3 regions of the Pelosinus sp. sgz500959 genome follow, and region 2 is predicted to be linked to each of the others. Evidence: riboswitches for the same ligand, from Rfam matches in the RefSeq annotation. Region 2 holds a riboswitch; each other region holds the start of a gene.

Region 1 (7,192 bases), on a different contig from region 2:
CAGGGGTAACAGATGCGATTATCGTACAAGGTTATGATATTTTAGCTGGTGCAGCAAAAGCTAATTCAGCGATTATTTTCACAAGACTTGATTCTTGGGATGAACGTATGGCCCCTGGACTTGGTGTTCAAGATCAAGTTATGAAAGTTCTGATGAATGGTTCTCATGTTCCAGAAGCCAGAGTCGTTTCCTTTAATGCTCCTTCATTACCGGGTATTGGTACCGTAGGTGGCTTTACCTTAATGATCGAAGATAAAGGCGGCAATACCATTGAACAGATGGATAAAATTTCTAAGGAATTTATGGCTGCTGCTCGTAAACGTCCAGAAATTGGTATGATTTATTCTACCTTTGGCATTGATACTCCTGGTTATCGTTTTGACGTAGACCGAGAGAAGGCAGAGCAGTTAGGTGTTCCAGTAAAAGACGTATTTACTGCTTTACAGACTTTCCTTGGCGGTGTGCAGGTCAATGATTTTAACCGTTTTGGTAGAACCTATAAAGTCGTCATGCAGGCGGATGAAAAATTTCGTAATGATGTAGAAGATACACGTTTCTTCTTCGTTCGTAGTTCTTCGGGAGCCATGATACCACTCAATACTTTATTAAAACCACAAACAATTACGGCTCCGCCAGTTATTAAACGATATAATGGATATAGAGCCATTCAGGTAGGTGGTAACCAAGCACCTGGCTATAGCTCAGGGCAAGCTTTAGCGGCCCTCGAAGAAGTGGCAGCACAAACCTTGCCAACTGATTTTAGTTATGAGTGGGCTGATCAGAGTCGTGAGGAAAAAATATCAGCAGGCCGTGCTCCTTTTGTCTTTGGTTTTGCTTTGTTATTTGTATTCTTATGTTTGGCAGCTCTTTACGAGAGTTTTGGTATTCCATTTGCTGTTCTCTTATCAGTTCCGACGGGGATATTCGGTGCATTCTTGTTCCAATATGTACGTAATTTACAAAATGATGTTTACATGCAAATTGGTATGGTTATGCTGATTGGATTAGCAGCTAAAAATGCTATTCTAATTGTAGAATATGCGAAAGTTAGGGTAGATAGAGGAATGGATCCAGTCTCGGCAGCCATTGAAGCGGCTAAATTACGCTTGCGTCCAATCATAATGACGTCACTAGCCTTTATTATTGGATGTTTGCCTCTGGTTATTGCTACTGGCGCTGGTGCCGGTGCGAGAAATTCCATGGGGACAGCGGTTGTAGGTGGTATGCTAGCAGCGACAACTCTTGGAATCTTTTTAATCCCAGTTCTTTTCGTTCTAATTGAAAATGGAGTGGGAATGATTAAGAACTATCGCGTGAAACATACAAAAACTTTGTAGATTATTATTATTTTAAAAAGAGTAAACTATTAATTACAAACTAAAGAAAGGCGAGGTAGCGATTACCTCGCCTTTCTTTACGTAATCAGAAAGTATAACACTTTCTCGATTACAAGTAAGAACGGCTAAGGCTTCTGCCTGCGTCTGAAGACTTGGCACAAGCCAAGTCTTTTCTTAATTTTTTATCAAGACATAGTGGCAAAAGCTATGGAATTTTACCAGATAGTAGTATAATATCATAAGCAATGAAAGAGTATGTATTTTAAGTAAAAGAAGAAATAAGATTAATTCATAATTTCTGGTAAGAGTAGTTAATTCAGTATCGCTAACAACTCAGAAGGAGAGATGCCTTTTGGATAATAGGGGAAAACAAATTAGTAAAGATTTTGAATGTGGCATCACATGTAGTGAAGAGATTAAAAGTAATTGTCGAGAGTCTAAGAACAAATTAGTACTACATATCAATAATCTTGAAAGTAAACTTGTACATATAGAGAAAAAATACAAGGCCATTATTGATAATATGAAAGGTGTTATCTTTCAGACTGATAAAAATGGATTATGGACTTTTTTAACCCCTACTTGGACGAAACTTACAGGTTTTAGTCGCGAAGAAAGTTTAGGAAAATACTTTTTGAATTATATAAGTTCAGATGATCGAGATTTTCAGCAAAAACAGTTCTTAGCTGTCATACGAGGAGACAAAAAATATTGTCGTTATGAAATTCGTTATTGCACTAGAAAAGGTGAATTGCGGTGGGCACAGATCTATATGCGACCTAGGATGGATAAAGAGGAAAACATAATAGGTACTTTAGGTACGTTGCATGATATTACTGATCGTAAACAGGCTGAGAATGTATTAAATTTTCTCTATGAATTAAGACGTAGAAGTGATTTTTTAAATGATATTATCACAGGAAGTATACAGGTCAATGAAATTGTCAGCCGTTCCATGAAAAAGTTGGGCATTGACCTTTCACGTCCATTATTTTGTTGTTTATTAGTGAGTGAAAGCTTCGTTGATAACGAAAAAGAAAAAAATTTTATAATAGAAATATTGAGTGAGAGTAAAGAGTATGTTGTCTGGGAGTGTAAAAATAATATAGGGATTATCTATCATTATATTGAAAAGCAGGAAGAAAATGAAGAACGTAGTCTTTTTTTTGCTGATTTTTTACTAGAAAAAATCAAAAAAAATAATCCTCAGTTACAAGTTATGGTTGGAATTAGTAGCGTACAAAGGGGTTTTGATAGTTTTCGTAAAGCTTATTGGCAAGCATGGAGTGCTACCGTTGCAGCCCAATGCCATGGTAAGAAATTAGAAGGGACCTATCATTATAAAGATTTGGGGATTCTACAGCTTCTCGTTCGAAGTATAGGAAATGAAAGTTCGGATGAATTTATACGAGAACAACTTGGTAAACTCATCAGTTATGATCAAGATAAGGGGACAAATTTTCTAATTACCTTGGATGAAATTTTAAAAAGTTCAACTTTGAAAAGAGTAGCAGAAAAAATGTTTCTCCATCCTAAAACAGTGATTTTTCGCAAACAACGTATTGAAAAAATCTTAGGAGTATCGATTGATTTATTCGAGACACGTTTAGCTCTTGCAGTGGCATTAAAATTATATAGTATTAGTCAATTTATAAAAAAACATTAAAAAGTAATGGTAAATTTTGTTTGAGGATAAAGATTTCTTATGTTTTCGCTAAAAAATTAGCTTACAGGGATAATAGAATATAGTTGGATATTGAATTATACTTAATAAAGTCCAATAAGAAGTATTTTTGATACTTATAAAATTGAATTATAAGCAAACCTTCCGAAAGGCAGGGACGCAAAGCCTTGGGTCTAACGATAGTATGATTCTATGACTGCCAGGTTGCATCATGATTTGATGTGCCTGGTAGTTTTTTTTTTGAGGGGGATTTTTTATTAACGAGCAAGAAGAAGCTGAAGATCATATCAATGAAATGGAAATAGATGAGTTAATTTGCGATGTTTTTGAGCTTTACAAAGAAATTGAAATTATTAATAGGGAAAATTTAGAAAATGGTGAAGAAGAAAATAATTAAAATTTTGGTCGCTAAAATCAGAATGTATGAGGTGTAGAGATGTTTTCAGTCCTACCTAGTGATGAAACTTTAGAAAAAATGTTTTTTATTTCACAACGGTTAGTCGACGGTATTGAGATGGATGATATTTTAGATTATATTATTCAAACGACGATTCTTATCACAAATGCTGATGCTGTTGCTATAAGAGATTTTGATATAGAAAGTGGAAAACTTAAAATTATTAGGGCGTATGGACTTTCTGAAATCTATCTATCCAAGTCTTCGATCCAACTTGGTGAGGGAATTATTGGTCATGTGGTAGCTGATAGTAAACCCTTTGTACATGCTGATATTACTCGAGTGATGGATTGTAATAACAGGGCAATTTTTCGTGAAGAGGGTATACGATCTGTTGTCAGCGTTCCACTGAAAGGGAAAGAGATGAGTACAGGATGTATCACTGTTGCAAGGAAAAAAGTCGATCCATTTTCTACTCAAGAAATATTTTTGCTCAAAATGTTTGGTTTACAGGTTTGTGAAGCAATAAAAATTCTCAAATTAGTTGATGTACTGCAAAAACAAACCATGCATGATTGTCTTACCCATATCTATAATAAGAATGCTTTAAATGTTATATTTGAAAAAAATTTATCCTTAGCGAAAAGACATTTGACTGAAATGAGTATTATTTTTATTGATATTGATAATTTTAAACATTTTAATGATACTCATGGACATTTACTTGGAGATAAACTTTTATTTGATTTTGCACAAGTGTTAAAAAAATTCTGTAGAAAATCAGATTCTATTGGTAGGTTTGGCGGAGAGGAATTTGTTATACTTGCACCAGAGACAGATAAAAAACAGGCAGTAGAGTTTGCTAATAAATTAAGAAGAATAATTGAAAACAAAACATTTATTGGAAAGGGAGACCATGAAACTACAATTACATTTAGTGCAGGAGTTTCTTCTTTCCCTGAAGATGGTGATATGATATTCGATTTATTAAAAAAAGCAGATAAAGCTATGTATCAAAGTAAAATAGCAGGGAGAAATAGGGTTACCCCTTGGACTGTAGAGAATAATCTCTTCTGAAATTTTTCTAAGAATCAATAAAAAAATTGCCCTTGCGTCAATAGTAAGGGCAATTTCTCTTTTAACAACTATATTTTTTCATATTTTTACAAAACGTCTCGGATCAGAGTCATAGAAGAATGTTTTTTGCAACGGTGTGGTGTAACGCATAGCGTTGTTTTCCTTGTTCAAATTTAATTCTTTCGGAGTCAGTCGTTAATTTTAATCCTGGTACTGTAGTTGGTTGGTGATGTTCGTCTAAGGCAACCATGGTAAAGTAAGATGTAAGAGCCGCTTTTGAGGGCTCTAAACCTTCTACATAAAGATTGACCTCAATATCCATAGATGTTTTACCAGTAAATGTTAGATAGGCGTGGCAAGTAAGAACAGTTCCCACACGCAAGGGATGAAGAAAAAGCATCTCATCAACACGGATTGCTGTCACATTTGTACCAGCATGTTTAGTTGCAACTTGTCGTGCAGTATCATACATAAGCTGCATAATTTCTCCTGCATGTACACGTCCTGTTGGATATTTCGGACTTGGACTAATGAGTTTGGAAATATGTACTTCTGAATGTGCTACAGTTTTTTTCATAAAGAACCACCTTTCAGATCATTTTTCACATTGTAATCTATTGTATAAGTAAATTTATTATTTTGTCCATGAAAATTAAGAAGTAATTTTTATAATAAATAAGCAAAGTAAATATAAATATTGGAAATAATGATCGATAAGATCATCAGAGGAAAAGCAATTTTCATGTAGCCCATAAAGGAAATGGGCCGTCCATGGGCTGCAGCTAGGCTTGAAACGACTACATTGGCTGAAGCACCGATGAGAGTTCCGTTTCCACCCAAACATGCACCAAGAGATAAAGTCCACCAGAGCGAGGTTACATCCATCTTGCCGATTTCGCCCATTGATTTGATCAAAGGAATCATAGTAGCAACAAAGGGAATATTATCGACAAAGGCTGAACCAATTGCTGATAGCCAAAGTATTAAAAAATGCATCATGATCACATTACCGTGAGTTACATCCATCGCCCATTGTGCGACCATATGAATAATTCCTGTGACTTCAAGACCACCTACCAAAACAAATAATCCAATGAAAAAGAAAATAGTATTCCATTCGATTTCTTTAAAGACTTCTTCAGGTTCAAGTTTACCAATTAATAGTAGCAGAGCGGCACCTGACATGGCAACTGTTGCAGAATCAAGGTGAAGGAATTGGTGTAACATGAAGCCAAGGATTGTTAAGCAAAGAATTGCAATGCATTTTTTCATCAAAGGTAAATCAATCAAAAATGAGGATTCATCCAAAGTCATAACTCGTTGTCTTTGTTCAGCGGCAATTTTGAGATCCTTACGGTACAGCCAATACAGGATTAAATTAGTTGCGATAGTAATCGTAAGAATAGGGATACTCAAATTAATAATAAAATCATTAAATCCAAGTCCTGTTGCACTTCCGATCATAATATTAGGAGGGTCACCGATCAAAGTCGCAGTTCCGCCAATATTGGATGCAATGATTTCTGCAACTAGAAAAGGAATAGGATTAAGCTGTAAAATATCACTGATTGCGAAGGTAACGCTGGTAAATAATAATACTGTTGTTACATTATCAAGAAGGGCAGAACAGAGGGCAGTTAACCAGAAAAAAACAACCAAAATTTTAACTGGCTCCCCTCCGACGGCTTTAGCAGCTTTGACTGCCATGTATTGAAAGAGACCCGTTTTACTCGTAATGGCAACAATGATCATCATTCCAATTAAGAGACCAATGGTGTTAAAATCAATCAAACGAATGGCTTCTTCTTGGGGCATGACTCTAAATAGTAGTATACAGATGGCACCGATAAGAGCGATTTTCGTTCGGTGAATTTTTTCTGAGACAATAACCCCATAAGCTAAAATGAATAGACTTAAGGCAATCCAAGCTTGATTTGATAACATGATAACTCTCCTCTATGATTTTAATTATGTTAAAGAGACCGTGTACAGTGAATGCTAATGCTTTACTCTACGAATAATTCGAAGAAAATTGCGTAATACCTTTCTTTTTTTAAAAAAATACAGTATTTTAGGAAAAATATTCCTATTTAAATAAATTATTATTTTTTTATAGAACTAAACACTAAAAGCAGGAATTATAAGAAGCCTTATGGAAGTTAAACAACAGAAATAAAAGTAAAAATAATGACAATTTAGATAATAATTAAAAAAGAATAGAGTTAAATTTTCTTTTGTATTTTTATAGAAGGCAAAAGAAATTTTTGTGGTGGAGTCTGTCAACAAGGCTTCACTTTGTTTTTTTGCGTTTTTTACGATATCCAAAGAACGGATTAGGTGTGAGATAGGGAAAGGATGATGGTAGTTTGAGAAAAGATCAGCCTTTATTTAGTCTTCAGACGAAAATTGCTGTATTTGCTTGTATTGTTGTTGCCTTGGCTCTGCTAGTTGCTGATATCATTATTAACGATAAGATTTCTGAAAATGCACGAATTAGTGCCACAGATAAATCCATTGAAATTGCTCGCATTATTGCCTATTCTCCTACAATTATAGAAGCCTTAAGTGGCAAAAGAGATGAAAGAGATATTCAAATTTTTACTGATAAAGTTCTGAGTGTTAGTGAAGTTCGATTTATTACTGTGATGGATATGAATCGAACTCGAAAATCACATCCTAATCCATCCTTGATTGGGT
Region 2 (7,192 bases):
AAGTTTTTCCATCGGAGACAGTTTCCGTCAATACAGGAATACGATCACCAATCAATACGCGAGCTTCTTTTCCATTGATCGTAGTCACCTTAGGGCTAGCTAAAATTTTAGCATTACCTTTACTAATTAGAGCACTTATTTTTGTTTGGTAATAAAATTCATAAGGATATCCTTCTGGATTGCGACCAAATTGAATGACTCCTTTATTTGCAGTACGAGTAACAGTTGTTTTTCCTGGTGTCGTGACAACTCCTGTAGTCCCATCAATGACTGGAAGTGTAACGTCATAAGTCGCAGATTGTGGTGTCGCTTCCCATGACCAATCCATTCCTAAATCTTTCATATTTGTTTTATTAATGGCCACAACCTTTGCTTCAAGTGTTACTTGTTGTTGAAGCACATCAATAGATTTCAATATTTTCTTGATACGATCACAACCTGTTGGAGAACCCGTGACAAGAAGAGAATTAGATATATCATCAATTTCAATTTTAAGTTTTAAATTGGTAGCGATAGGCTCAATGGTTTTTTTAATATCACTTGCTCTGGTATATTGTAATCTGATGACTTCTGTCATGCCCATATCTGCAGGTTCAATAATAATGGAATTACCTATTTTACGATAAGATAACCCCTTCCCTGCTGTAATTAAGTTTAATGCTGTATCAAAAGTAACATTAGTTAGTTTCATGGTCATATTACCCTTGATCGAATCATCAATCACCATATCAACATTACTAATTTTTGATAACGTATGTAATACAATACGGATATCTTCATCCATAAAATTAAAATTATAAGTTTTAGGGCTTGCAAGTCCAACCGTAGAAATTAGCATGGAGAGCACGAGCATCACAATGACGATATATGTTTTATTTTGCACTATTATTATCTCCCTTTTGCCCAGCTGCTTCTAATTGTAGTACTAGTTTATCATTTGAATTTTGTAAAACAACAGAATCATTATTGATCGCTATCAACTTGTATATACCAATCATCTCATTTACGCTATAGGATTGACTTTTACTGCCTGACATAATCACTGCAAGCCTCTGTTCAGTACTACCAACAATACCTGTCAGTTTCATATTTGTCTGCTGCATCGTCGTCGAGGTATTATTTTTAGGTATCATCGGAGGTGCGCTCCCCAGCATCTTGGGAGGTATGTTGTTTGGAATGAATGGTGAACTTGCGTTTGAATTGTTTTTTTGTTCTTGGACTTCAGGTGGTTTGGCGAAAGGATCACGAATTCCCTGTTCTACTTGAGTAACTTGCATCACTTGACTTGCTATTGGCAGTACAGGTTGAGTCGGTGCACTTACCATTTTTTGAGAATTTTCATTTGGAGCAGTAGGTTCAACTGCCACTTCTGAATTGCTGACATAAAGTGTTATAGCAATTCCAATAACACCAATTGCAACAATCACCAAAAGACGTTCTCTTGCTGTTAGGTGGTATTGTTTATTTGCGATTTTTTTTAAATCAGATGATAGGCTCACAGTTTCACCTCTACTATCTTATCTTTAGGCGGATAAGATCAATCTATTTCATAAAACCTATTATGTAGTATTCAAATATTCTTCGACTTTTCCTGCTTACTTATTGTAAAATTACCTAAATTTAACTATTTTTAAATAAATTTGTCTAATGTTTCTGACATAATCTTACGTGGAGCTTTTTCACCCGTCCATAGTTCAAAAGCTAAAGCCCCCTGTTCAACTAACATCCCTTTTCCATCCATGATGATATGCCCCCGCATCTCAGCTTGAACCAAAAAATCTGTAGGGGATGGATTATAGATTAAATCACATACGGCTGCGTCAGACTTAATGTGATGCCACTGAATCGGCAATTGTGTTTCTTTATTTGAGGACATTCCAATAGGTGTACAATTGATTAGAATATCACACTCTTGAAGAGCTTGGATAAAACTTTCTGTCTCCCAATTACACCCCTCTATCTTGCTACGGCTTTTAGGAAATAGTTTGACAAACTCTTGAGCCTTAGCTACATTGCGTGTACCGACTATGACTTTCTTAATACCATATTCGAGTAGACCATAGACAACAGCCCGTGCTGCCCCGCCCGCTCCCATAATAACGGCAGTTTTATCTTTTATTGTAATACTTTTTGCGGTTAAGGATTGGATAAAGCCTTGGCCATCTGTATTATAACCAATACATTTACCATTTTTTATAACAATGGTATTTACAGCCCCTGTTAACTGAGCACTTGGATGAATTTCATCCAAATAAGGCATGACGGTGACTTTATGTGGGATAGTGACATTCATTCCAACAAACCCCATAGCCTTTAAACCTGCTATAGCTTGACCTAAATGATCAGGTTCAACAGGTAGAGGAACATAAATATAATCAAGAGTTAATGCTGCAAAAGCCGCATTATGCATGAGTGGTGATAAAGAATGTCCCACTGGGCATCCTAAGATACCTAAAGTTTTTGTTTTTCCTGTAATCATATGACAACTCCATTTCATGTTTTAGCTACTTCATTAATCCTTTAGCACGCAACATGTCTACTGCCACTTTTTCTAAACGACGAGTAATGCGAGTACCAATGAATTCTTTAGCGCTTAAAGGTTTAACCCAAATTGTAAATAATCCTAAGCGATTGCCACCAAGAACATCTGTGAATAATTGATCTCCAACAACTGCCACTTCTTCTTCTCTTAGCTCCATACGAGTCAATGCCTGACGAAATCCTGATTTTGCAGGCTTATAAGCTCTAGAAACAAAGGGTATCCCAAAGATTCCAGCAATTGTTTTAACTCGCTTACCCATGTTATTTGATACTAAACAGATTTTAAATCCTCGAGTTAACAGTTCCTGCAACCATTGAATCATTTCGGGTGACATGGTAGGACTATCCCAAGGTATTATGGTATTGTCTAAATCAAAGATGATGCCTTTAATTCCTTGTTGGTGTAGAACCTGAGGTTCAATTTCATATAAAGATTTTATGATTAAACTTGGACATAAAAGATTGTACAACTATTTTGTACCTCCAAAAATTAGACTCTTGCAATCTTTCTTCTATTTCTACATTCTACATTCTACTAAAAATTTTATTAACATAGCTTTGTATTCATCAATACAAAGTTAACAACTAGTTACCCCAGTTATTAACTGTAATACTTGGAGTTGAACCCCCAGTAATAAGGCTAATCGCATTGGCGTTTGGTATGATCGTTGGAGTGTTTGATACACTGAGTGAGCCATTTGTATAGAGACAACCAATAGTCGGATTATTACTAATTTGCGTTTGACCTGAAGCTGAAACAAATAATGTATTTGGCGCATATACATTACTATTTATGTTAAATGGCCCTGTTGTTATAACTTGGGATGCAGCTCCGCCAATTACGACATCATTCGTAAATGTGGACCCATTAGCGTAAATAAAAGCAATCGCATTTGAATAAGTATTACTCTTATTTATAGAACTGCTATTTGCAAAGTTAACATTACTTTGTGCTTCTAGCGTTACAGTCCCTCCATTAATATAGCAACTATTACTAAGGTTTATAGAGTTTTTCAATGAATAAATCTCTGATTTCCCCTTAATCGCAGCTTGAATGTAATTATTATTGTCAGTCAAATTTATTTCTTGATTAGCAATTATCGTCACATTGCCGTTATCACTCTTGATGTATGATGCACCTGACATACTCAGACTACCAGATACATAAATTTCTATATTACCCTTGGAATTGATGTAACTACCGTTACTTAGATTTGCATCGCCATTTATATAGATTTTCAAATTTCCATTACTTGCAGTAATCCATCCTTTGTTATAGGATGATCCTTTATTTGTTAAATGTAAACCATTCGTAGCATATAGCGTTGTATCTGAGGATCCTGCGATTAAGCCGCCCCCAAAGTCTGAAAGAGCAGTACTATAATAGACTGAATTAGGCATAGATGCGGTATTCGGTCCAGTGATTATATCGGCACCAGTTGGTATCGATGTAGATATTACAGGTAACGTCGGCAAAGGAGGTATTACAACAGATAAGGTGCCAATATCAGGGTCAATAACATACATAGCACTCGTTAGCCAATCATGCCACCCTGTAGGAATACTCGTTACATGAAGCTTTCCTTGAAGAAAATTATATCCGCTGTCAATTTTCACCTTGTTGCCACCAGCGAGGCCCATATCTCCTTTTATATTCGGACCATTTCCACCCCATATATAAGTATCATTTTTACTATACAAGGCATATTTATTTAAAATACTTGCACCACTATTACCAGTCACTGTTACTGTTACTGTCACCTTTTTTATAGTTCCTCTAACCTTTCCTATAGACGTTATAGTATAAACTCCACCTACAGCAGGATTTACTGGAACAACTTGTGCACTAGCTAATTCAGTTTTAACATGGTAACTTTTATTTTGATCAGTACTTAAACTTTGCCAAATCGGTGTACTGTTAGCATCTAGCCATGTCCAATCTTGATTTTTTTGATAAAACATAGAGATAGCCCTTTTAGCCCCAGCTTCAGCCGCAAATTGAGCTTCGATAGCATCGCTGTTCGTCTTTGACATTCGCAGATCACTATTTACAAGCGTATTAGCCGTACTCGCCAAAATAGCTAAAAACATTACCATTATGATTGCCACCATTGTAACAGAACCTCTTTGCCTATTAATCATACTACACCTCACTGAGATAAATTTGTCATGAAAACACCAGTATCAATAACAACGTCTCCAAAGGAATTATTTTTAGGGCTATGTAATATGACAGTTACTTTGAGAATACGACCATCCGTAGCATCTCTTGTAAATGAGACTGTTTTTACAACATTAGGCGTAATTGCAGTTGTACCTTTCATTAATTTACCAGCATCCTGTCCACTACCGATTTGGATCGTATAGTCGATAGTGTTTATTTTATAATTTATACTACTTTGACTAACGCCTTTTTCTGGTGAGGTAACCTCTGTAGCATTTCTCAAATCATCGATGACGGTATTAATTGCAAGTCGAGATTGTTGAAACTCATAAACTTGTTTTTGGCTAAATTGATATGATTTTATTGCTACACTCAAAACATTAAACAATCCTGCCAATGTAATTGTCATGATTGCTATGCCAATTACCAGTTCGACTAATGTAAATCCTTTCCGATTAGATAAGAGCGTAGTCATTTTCTTTCTCCATAGTAATAATAGGTTATAAATTCCAATTGTTTCGTCCCTGTTGGTTCACTCCAGTTCACTGTGGCTCTTACAGGGATAGTATCGGCATGCAAATCAGCTGGTACATCTTCTGCAGGGACAACTTCAGTTATTACAGTAAATGTCATACCATTGCTCGTACCATTACTTTGAGATACAGTTTTAGTCGTTGCCCATACCGTGCTGTTGCGATCTTGTTTTTGACCGTCATGAACCTTTAGTCTAGATAATTGTTCATTCGCAATATAAGCTGCTTTATTTTGATTATCCGTTGCAACTGTGCCTTTTGTACTTTGCATAAAAATAGCCGCGAGACCAAGCAAAGCCATACTGAGCACGACCATACCAACTAGGGAGTCAATTAAGATAAAGCCTTTCTGATGATTACGCATATTGGATTATCCTTCTTTTATTTTGTTGCTGTATAATAACTAACTTAACCTTTCCCAGGGCATACATAATAATTATCCTTACGATTATAAAATATTTAGCTACTAAAAAATACATATTAAATCCCTCCAAATATTTCATCTCTTATAAAACATTCTTTCTCTTACAATAAATTCCTTCTTATTAACAGTGAAAGTCAAAGAGAACAATTTGAAAGTTACATATCAAGTAAATCAAAATAAAAAACTGCCTGTCTACATCATACAACCCCAATGATGCAACCTGGCAGTCATAGACTTAAACATCGTTAGACCCAAAGCTTTGCGTCCCAACTTTTCAGAAGGTTTGCCTATTATTTACTTATTAGTTTTCGACATTTTACCATAATATCCTTTTTTATCATATCTTTTTTTTCATAAAAGAAATTGTTCAACTTTTCACTAGGACTTTAAACAAGATTATATTTGAAGCGTGTAAACAACTTCTATTGCTTTGAGTAACATTTATTAAAAATAAAAATATAATATCTTAGATGTCGATTTTAAATGGGGATTCAATACCAATCAGGTACTATATCATTAAAATGGGGGACATAAAAATATGAACAAACAATTAAAGATTGTAGCAACAACATTAGTCATGTTACTCTTGTTTATTTCAGTGACATATGCTTCGGGACTGGAGGGTAAACTTACTTTCACTGCAGAAAATGTATATTACGAAGGTACTACAATCGTTATTTATGGCTATTGGTTTAACGATACTAACAAGTATATTCCTTACACAAATTGGGTCAATATGGACGTTTATGCAATAAATCGTAATTTTCAAGAACTGGTTGCAAGCGGGCAATTCACCCAACGTAATTACATTTACTTAGAGCCCGGCGAAGCAAAATATTGGACCTATCGCATACATGATTCTTCCGTTGCTCCCCTACGCTACTGGCGAGTTAACACTACGGTAAATTATCACTGGCAAAATAGTAACGTTGATATCTAAAATAATAAAAATCACGTTTTGAAACAAGGAGATGATTCTCTTGTTTCTTTTTTTCGACAGTTACAATTGTTTTTTTAATCTGCAAGATTCTTTTCTTCTTAAAAAAATCTACTTTGCGATATTGTTAAATTATTTTTTTTACGATGTTCCAACATAAATATCGGATCTGGAGCATCTTGTTTTGGACAAGTAAATCGTATATCTGTCGATATTCCTTGATCATTAAAATCAAAATTCGTTGAAAATATGACTTCATATTGATCTGATAATGATATAAATCCATTTTCAAAAAGTGCATCGTGAAGTTTGCATAAAAGGATAGCATTCTTAGGATTTATCCGTTCCTCTCTTGAAGATTCTATCCAAGTTTTTATGTGACGAGTCATTAGTAATTTGGGATTGGATATTTTACAAAGAGCGCAGGTGTGGTTGTAATTTTCTAATAGTTGTTTGCGTAATTTATTTTCACCTATCCGTATTTTTATATTTCTAAATACATCAGTAGCATCACTATCTATTAAATTTAAGTTAGACTCAATCATGATATCTTCTAAGGTTTTTTCAGATAAATAAAATTGTTCCATTTCATT
Region 3 (7,192 bases), on a different contig from region 2:
CCTTAAAAGTTTGATCTCTTTTTGCTAGGCTATCTAAAAAAGTTTTTCGACTCGCTTCATCAGAAGAATTAATGGCTTTAAACATATCACCTTCAGCTGCTCGGTTATGCTGACGCAATTCATTAACCCATTCAATCATATAAAGATGCTCAAAAACTTGATCAATATCCCCTTTCGTCGCCTGATTAAAGGAAAAATTGATAAAACCGTTAACAATGATCGCCATAAGTAAAAATACAGTGATTGCTTGAATTTTTTTACCAACACCAAGATTTTGAATAATATTCATAAAAATTGTCCCCCTTCAAAATGAGTGGTTTGTTGATTCTATCATTTTGATGATCCTATCCTTACTTAATCTATCTTTTTTCTACATATTCTCAATTACTACAACAAATACCTCTATTTTTAGTCATTTTTTTTGTAAAATTCCGACTATAAAAATATTTTACTCCTATATTTCAATACAATTAAGACTGGGATATAGAGTTCTATATCCCAGTCTTAATTGATTAAAAAAATTCAATTTTTGATTAGACTTTAAATCTTTGTACGACAGCATTAAGCTGTGTTGCGAGTTCAGCTAGAGATTCTGCATTATCACTTATTTCATGCATACTAGCCGATTGTTCTTGTGAGGAGGCCGCTACAGTTTGAATACCAGCTGAAGTCGTATCTGCTACAGTTCTAATGGTTTCAACACTAGCCACCACAGATTGGGTACCTGTTGCTGTTTCGCCAATCGCAACAGTCATTTGTTCAATACCATCTTTTACAGTAGTTAAACGTTTTGCAATCACTTCAAAACCTTGTTGTGTATTCAGAGCTGATGTTGTACATTTTGCAACCTCAGTATTGGCTTTTTCTACAGCACTCACTGATACTGCAATTTCATTTCCCATATAATTAATAATTTCCGTAATTTCTTGGCTAGATTTTGCACTTTGTTCAGCAAGTTTTCGAACTTCCTCAGCTACAACAGCAAATCCGCGACCTGATTCTCCAGCACGCGCAGCTTCAATGGCCGCATTTAGGGCTAAAAGATTCGTTTGCCCTGCAAGATTACTAATGACATCAACAATCCCCTTAATCTCTTGAGACCCCTTAGAAAGTTTTTCTGTCACAGTTGTAATTTCAGTCATAGAATCTGTCACGTTCTCATTTTGCTCTACAACAGCTCGCAACATAGACATCCCTTCTTCTACATTGGCTACTGCATTTTGTGTCGTATTGTTTACTTCATTTGCATGGGCATTAATTTCTTCTGTACCTGCCGATATTTCTTCAACAGTTGCAGAAATAGTAGCAATGCTATCAGTATTTTTTAAAGCTCCAGCAGAAATTTCTTCTGCGCTTCTCGCAACGACCTCCACTGTCTGCAAATGTCCTTCTACGGTTATACTGAGCTCTTCACTAGATGCCGCCAAGGTTTGAGAATTGAGATGAAGTTGGGCAACAATCTCTTTAAGAGATTGGCGCATTGAATTTAAGATTCGACCCATATCACCAATTTCATCATTGCGGCGAATCTTGATATCTTGCTCTGTAAGATCAAGCTGTCCGATCGTCCTGATTGATTTACTCAAATGGTTGAAACGCATGGCAAGATTGCGGCTATACCAAATAACTAATATGCCTACTAATATAAAAATAAAGATACTGAGAATAATTATATTTTTACTGCTGCTTTCCGCATGATTGATCATTATAGTGCTTTTTTCGGTCAGCGATTTTTTTTGTAATTCGGATAACTTCTCAAACTGGTCTTCAATCTCTTTAGTATGTTGGCGACCTTCCGTAGTCAAGTTAGTTAAGTTTGGATCATTATTTTTTTTCGCAGTTATCATTTTTTCACAAATGTTTTGATAATCGTTTAGTAATTTGCCAAGTTTAGCTCCTTCGATAATGATTTCCTGATCTTTGGTTTTCTCATTAAACTTTTTCACTGCGTCTATGCTTTTCTTCATATCTTCTCGATACCCTTCTTCATAGACTAATCCGTCAGCATAAAGTAAAAAACCACGTAAATTAAGAAGAGATCTAACATAGTCCGTATGAGCCTCTTTAATCGATATAGTTCTCGTTGCAGTATGAGTAATTAATGTATTTGATTCATTACTTAATGAAAGATAGTTGTAAATGGTATAACCTAAAACTGACAGCAATAGCATGACAGCTATTGCAAACATACTTGTTAATTGCAACATAATAGGTAGTCTTTTTTTATTATTCATATTCCCACACTCCTACTTTAAAATAATTAATGTCTAAAAAATTCATTCTTCGATCCGCAGACTTTCCTTCAAGTCCATAATACGGTCTTATTTTGTCTCCCCCATAGTGAGTGACAACATTAGAGATTCTACAGTATTACCTCCTCTTTAATGAAAAAAAGCTGCTAGGCCTCATCATGTAAAATTACAAAATGCAACCTGGCAGTCATCAATTAAAAAATTAAAATTGTTAGACCCATGGCTTTGCGTCCCCAACTTTCGAAAGGTTTGCTCATAGAACTTATTAATCTAATTTATACTATTCGACATAATAAGGCAAATACCTCTATTATTTCATTTATTTTACCATAACTTAACATCTATCACTCATTACTTTAGAGCCCATATGAACTTTTCTAAGAACAGTACAGCATTCTTAAAACCACCTTAGGAAGACATACAAAAATAAGAGAATGATCACTAACTCTTAGGCAGACATATCATTCCAAGAGTCAGTGACAATCCTCTTTTTTTACGACTTACTTACTATTTCTTAGATCAGTGTATGACCACCATCCACATGTAATACAGTACCACTCACAAAATCGTTACTCAATAAATAAACAATCCCTTTTGCAACATCATCGGCCTTACCGACTCTTTTTACCGGGAGCTTACCTGCTATATCCATATAAAAACTATTGCGCTTTTCTTCTGGCATTTTACTTCGGGAAGGAGTGTCAATAATGCCTGGTGAAATTACATTGACTCTAATGGGGGCCAATTCTAAGGCAAGTGTCCTTCCAAGAGCGCTTACCGCTGCATTAATTGCACTGAGAGTCGCCGATCCAACCATCGCTTTATAAGCCACAACACCGGAAAATAATGTGATCGATCCGCTAGGCACAATCGCTGCAGCACCATATTTTGCCGCATAATACTGTCCCCAAAATTTATTTTCAAACATCTTCTGATCCATTGCGGTATCGGATAAAAGAAAAGATCCACCGGATGTTTCAGCAGCTGTAATTACTAAATGATCAATGGTACCGACAGCTGTAAAAAAGTTTTTTACTTGTTCTTCATCAGTAATGTCCAGTATATATGATTTTACGTTGCCTCCAAGTTCAATTTTAGCCTTTTCAAGTTTTTCCGAGGAACGACTCGCTATAACGACTTCTGCTTTTTGATCTAAAATAAGTTCAGCTGCTGCCAATCCAATCCCAGAACTCCCACCAATGATGACCACACGTTTATTTTTCAACATTTTAAATCCTCCTCTATTTCCCTTACGGGTTGTTGAGATCATTCTAATTCTATAACTTCATTTTGTAAAGTAGTGTATTATTATTCATATAGTTTCCTCAAAGGAAGTTATTTGTTTTTAAAGGAATTTCAGCCCATTAAAAATTGATAGAATCGATATATCCCATTCTACTATCAATGAATTGACTCCTTGTAAAGCTATGGATTTAAAAAAAGACTTGGCTTGTGCCAAGTCCTCAGATGCAGGTAGAAGTCTTAGTCGTTCTTACTTGGAATCAAGAAAGTCTTATACTCTCTAATTCCGCAAAAAATAGCTGCAGTATATGCTGCAGCTACTTGGATCATGAGTTTATTTTATTGTTAAACTTACAAAGTCAGGCCAAAACGTTTCATCTCGACTAAAATTCCTTGCAGTTTTTTTCCTTTTTCGGTTAAAGAATATTCGACTCTTGGCGGTACTTCCGGGTATACCTTCCTCGTAAGTATATTGTGCTCCTCTAGACCGCGTAAGCGCAGGGAAAGTGTCTTGGGACTAATTCCTGACATGGATTTTTGTAAATCGCTAAATCTCATAACACCCTCAAGCATCAAATCTCTAAGAATCAAAAACGTCCACTTTGTCCCAATGATCTCTAATGTTTTGGCTATCGGACAAGGTTCTCCAGGTACTCCTTTGCTCAAAACAACAATTTCTCTATCTTCCATATTAATTACACCCCGCATTTTTCTCTTATCACCTCAATAATATCACAAAACTTCCCATTGGGAAATTATAAAAATAAGATCACTATCCTAAAATGATGACCTTTTTTTCTCTCTGAAACTTAGAGAGATAACTACAAAATTCAGTAAGTAAATTCATAGTAGAAAAATAACAATTTGAATGATCCTCTTAGTTTTTTAATAACATTTCTATGTACTTTTTCGACAATATATCATATAATAACATATGAACACATATTCATATGTTGGAGGTATAAGTTAATGTCAAATTCTGATTGTACAATTGATATTTGTGAGCAACTCTGTGAACATCCTCAAGTCATCTGTGTTGCAAAAAATGAAGCGATTCCAGATTCAGATGCTCAGCAAGTTGCGGATATCTTTAAGTTATTGGGAGACACAACTAGAGTAAAAATGCTGCATGCACTATCCAAAAGAGAACTTTGTGTCTGCGACTTAGCAGCGGTTGTTTCCATGGGACAGTCTGCAGTTTCTCACCAACTACGTTTATTACGAAGTGCCCGTCTGGTAAAGTATCGCAAGGAAGGTAAGATGGCTTGGTATTCTCTTGATGATGAGCATATTGGGTTATTACTCTCTCAATGTGTAGAACATATTAAACATCGATAGGAGGTTATGAGATGGCAAAAAGATATTCTTTCCACAAAGGAACAAAGAAACAAAGTTGTTGCCAAAGTGGCTGTTGCTCTGATGAAACCATGAAACCAGTTACATCTCCAACCTGTGGCTGCTGTACTGATGCTAAGAGTTCACCACAAACAGAGATAGTAATTGCTGAAGGTAGCGACAAAACTGTATTTAAAATTTCTGGCCTTGATTGTGCAGACTGTGCTGCAAAGCTAGAAAAAAGGCTTCTTTCCATGGCGGGCGTCGACTCTGCACAAGTAAATTTCGCTACAGGAAAATTGATCATAAAACATACAATAGAAGAAATAGAGATTATAAAGGCTGTGGAGCAGGCAGGCTATAACGCTGAACGTGAAATCAAGGGCCATCACTCCATCAAAAATAAACCTGCTTGGTGGCTCAATCGGCGAACACAGACAACGATTGTATCTGGTATACTCCTTGTTCTGGTGACAATTATGGAATGGTTTGGCGTCACTAATGATATAGTGATTCCCTTATATATCACAATAGAACTCGTTGGTGGTTATTATACGGCTAAAAGTGGTTTTTACAGTCTGCGTTCTTTGAGTTTTGATATGAATTTTCTGATGACGGTAGCAATCATCGGTGCTTCAGCTATTGGTGAATGGGGTGAAGGTGCTACGGTAGCTTTTCTTTTCTCCTTTGGTAATACTCTTCAAACTTATACAATGGACAAAACTCGACAGTCCATTCAAGCCTTAATGGAGCTCGCTCCACCTGAAGCTCTGGTTCGCCGAGAGGATCAAGAGTTAAAACTAGCAATTGAAGAGATTGTCATCGGCGATATCATCATTGTAAAACCTGGTGAACGAATCCCAATGGATGGCGTTGTAAAAGAAGGAACCTCAGCAGTAAACCAAGCAACCATCACTGGTGAATCCATCCCCGTTGAGAAAACGACTGGAGACATGGTGTATGCGGGTACTGTAAATGAACATGGGGCTTTAGAAATTCAAGTCTCTAAGCTCGCTTCCGACTCGACTTTATCCAAAATCATGCATTTAGTTGAAGAAGCACAGGCACAGAAGGCCCCTTCCCAACAATTTATTGACGTTTTCTCAAAATACTATACTCCGATCGTTCTGCTTGCCGCTGTCGGCGTCATGGTCATTCCATGGATATTCCTTGGCGAGCCTTTTGCCGTATGGTTTTATAAAGGTCTTGTTCTTCTAGTCATCTCTTGTCCTTGTGCCTTGGTAATTTCCACACCTGTTTCCATCGTGTCCGCAATCGGAAATTCATCTAGAAATGGAGTCTTAATTAAAGGCGGTGCTTATCTTGAGCAGATGGGAACAATCCAGTCCATCGCTTTTGACAAGACTGGTACATTAACCTATGGTCGCCCGATTGTCACTAACATCATTCCCTTAGACGGTTCTACAGAACAAGACTTCTTAACTACGGCTGCCTCTGTTGAAAAACGCTCTGAACATCCTTTGGCAGTTGCAATCGTAGAAAAAGCTAAAGATCTGCCTTTAAAACCAATATCAAAATTCAGTGCATTAGTTGGACGTGGTGCTCAGGCCGATGTAAATGGCAAAACAGTCTACATCGGAAATATTCGTTTATTTAACGAACTAGGATTTGAACTATCTCAGTATGAGCAAGCTATAACAACACTTGAGCAAGAAGGTAAAACAGTCATGCTCATGGGAACAAAAGAAAGTATTTCAGGAATTATCGCTGTAGCAGATACTCTTCGTGCTAACAGTGTGGATGCGATTATTACCTTACGAAAAGCCGGTATGAAACACGTCGCGATGTTAACCGGGGATAACAATCGTGTTGCAAGCTCCATAGCTGAGGAATTAAAACTTGACACTGTTTATAGTGAGCTATTGCCAGAAGATAAGGTCAATGCAGTAAAAAAATTAATTACAGAGTACGGAAATGTAGCCATGGTTGGTGACGGAGTCAATGATGCTCCCGCATTAGCTGCTGCTACGATAGGAATTGCTATGGGGGTAGCTGGTTCGGATACGGCCCTTGAGACAGCTGATATTGCCCTTATGTCTGATGATCTGGGGAAACTTGCATATCTTATCAAACTTAGCCGTAAAACTGTAGGGATCATTAAACAAAACATCGCCTTTGCCATCTTAATAAAAATTGTTTTCGTAATTCTTACTTTTGCTGGCTATGTAAATTTATGGCTTGCAGTATTTGCTGATATGGGTTCTTCGATACTTGTCACTTTAAATGGAATGCGCCTCATGCGCAAACTCAAATAGACTGTGTAACATTATCTTTAAAATCTCACGGATTAGACATAGCTGAATCAAATCTGTAAGTGCAATCCTGATGCTACCCACTATAAA

The links. Region 2 has a riboswitch for cyclic di-GMP ahead of ACAN52_RS18035 (hypothetical protein). Riboswitches for the same ligand answer to the same signal wherever they lie in the genome.
Region 1: another riboswitch for cyclic di-GMP. It lies ahead of ACAN52_RS19780 (diguanylate cyclase); the one in region 2 lies ahead of ACAN52_RS18035 (hypothetical protein).
Region 3: another riboswitch for cyclic di-GMP. It lies ahead of ACAN52_RS09600 (methyl-accepting chemotaxis protein); the one in region 2 lies ahead of ACAN52_RS18035 (hypothetical protein).

Annotation. Positions count from the first base shown of each region.
Region 1 is NZ_JBGJZL010000018.1:17,139-24,330, reverse strand. Features, by position in the region: gene ACAN52_RS19790 (efflux RND transporter permease subunit) at 1-1,337, shown strand, start outside; gene ACAN52_RS19785 (PAS domain S-box protein) at 1,690-3,003, shown strand; cyclic di-GMP riboswitch class I at 3,146-3,233, shown strand; gene ACAN52_RS19780 (diguanylate cyclase) at 3,458-4,495, shown strand; gene ACAN52_RS19775 (acyl-CoA thioesterase) at 4,605-5,072, opposite strand; gene ACAN52_RS19770 (sodium:proton antiporter) at 5,162-6,439, opposite strand; gene dcuS (DcuS/MalK family sensor histidine kinase) at 6,862-7,192, shown strand, end outside.
Region 2 is NZ_JBGJZL010000013.1:95,017-102,208, forward strand. Features, by position in the region: gene ACAN52_RS18005 (secretin N-terminal domain-containing protein) at 1-883, opposite strand, end outside; gene ACAN52_RS18010 (type II secretion system protein N) at 873-1,499, opposite strand; gene ACAN52_RS18015 (shikimate dehydrogenase) at 1,631-2,479, opposite strand; gene ACAN52_RS18020 (YqeG family HAD IIIA-type phosphatase) at 2,505-3,011, opposite strand; gene ACAN52_RS18025 (pilus assembly PilX N-terminal domain-containing protein) at 3,127-4,683, opposite strand; gene ACAN52_RS18030 (type II secretion system protein J) at 4,692-5,180, opposite strand; gene ACAN52_RS18035 (hypothetical protein) at 5,177-5,602, opposite strand; cyclic di-GMP riboswitch class I at 5,874-5,960, opposite strand; gene ACAN52_RS18040 (hypothetical protein) at 6,201-6,602, shown strand; gene ACAN52_RS18045 (HNH endonuclease) at 6,701-7,192, opposite strand, start outside.
Region 3 is NZ_JBGJZL010000005.1:121,469-128,660, reverse strand. Features, by position in the region: gene ACAN52_RS09605 (methyl-accepting chemotaxis protein) at 1-289, opposite strand, end outside; gene ACAN52_RS09600 (methyl-accepting chemotaxis protein) at 534-2,234, opposite strand; cyclic di-GMP riboswitch class I at 2,424-2,516, opposite strand; gene ACAN52_RS09595 (SDR family oxidoreductase) at 2,767-3,480, opposite strand; gene ACAN52_RS09590 (winged helix-turn-helix transcriptional regulator) at 3,846-4,202, opposite strand; gene ACAN52_RS09585 (ArsR/SmtB family transcription factor) at 4,464-4,832, shown strand; gene ACAN52_RS09580 (heavy metal translocating P-type ATPase) at 4,994-7,105, shown strand.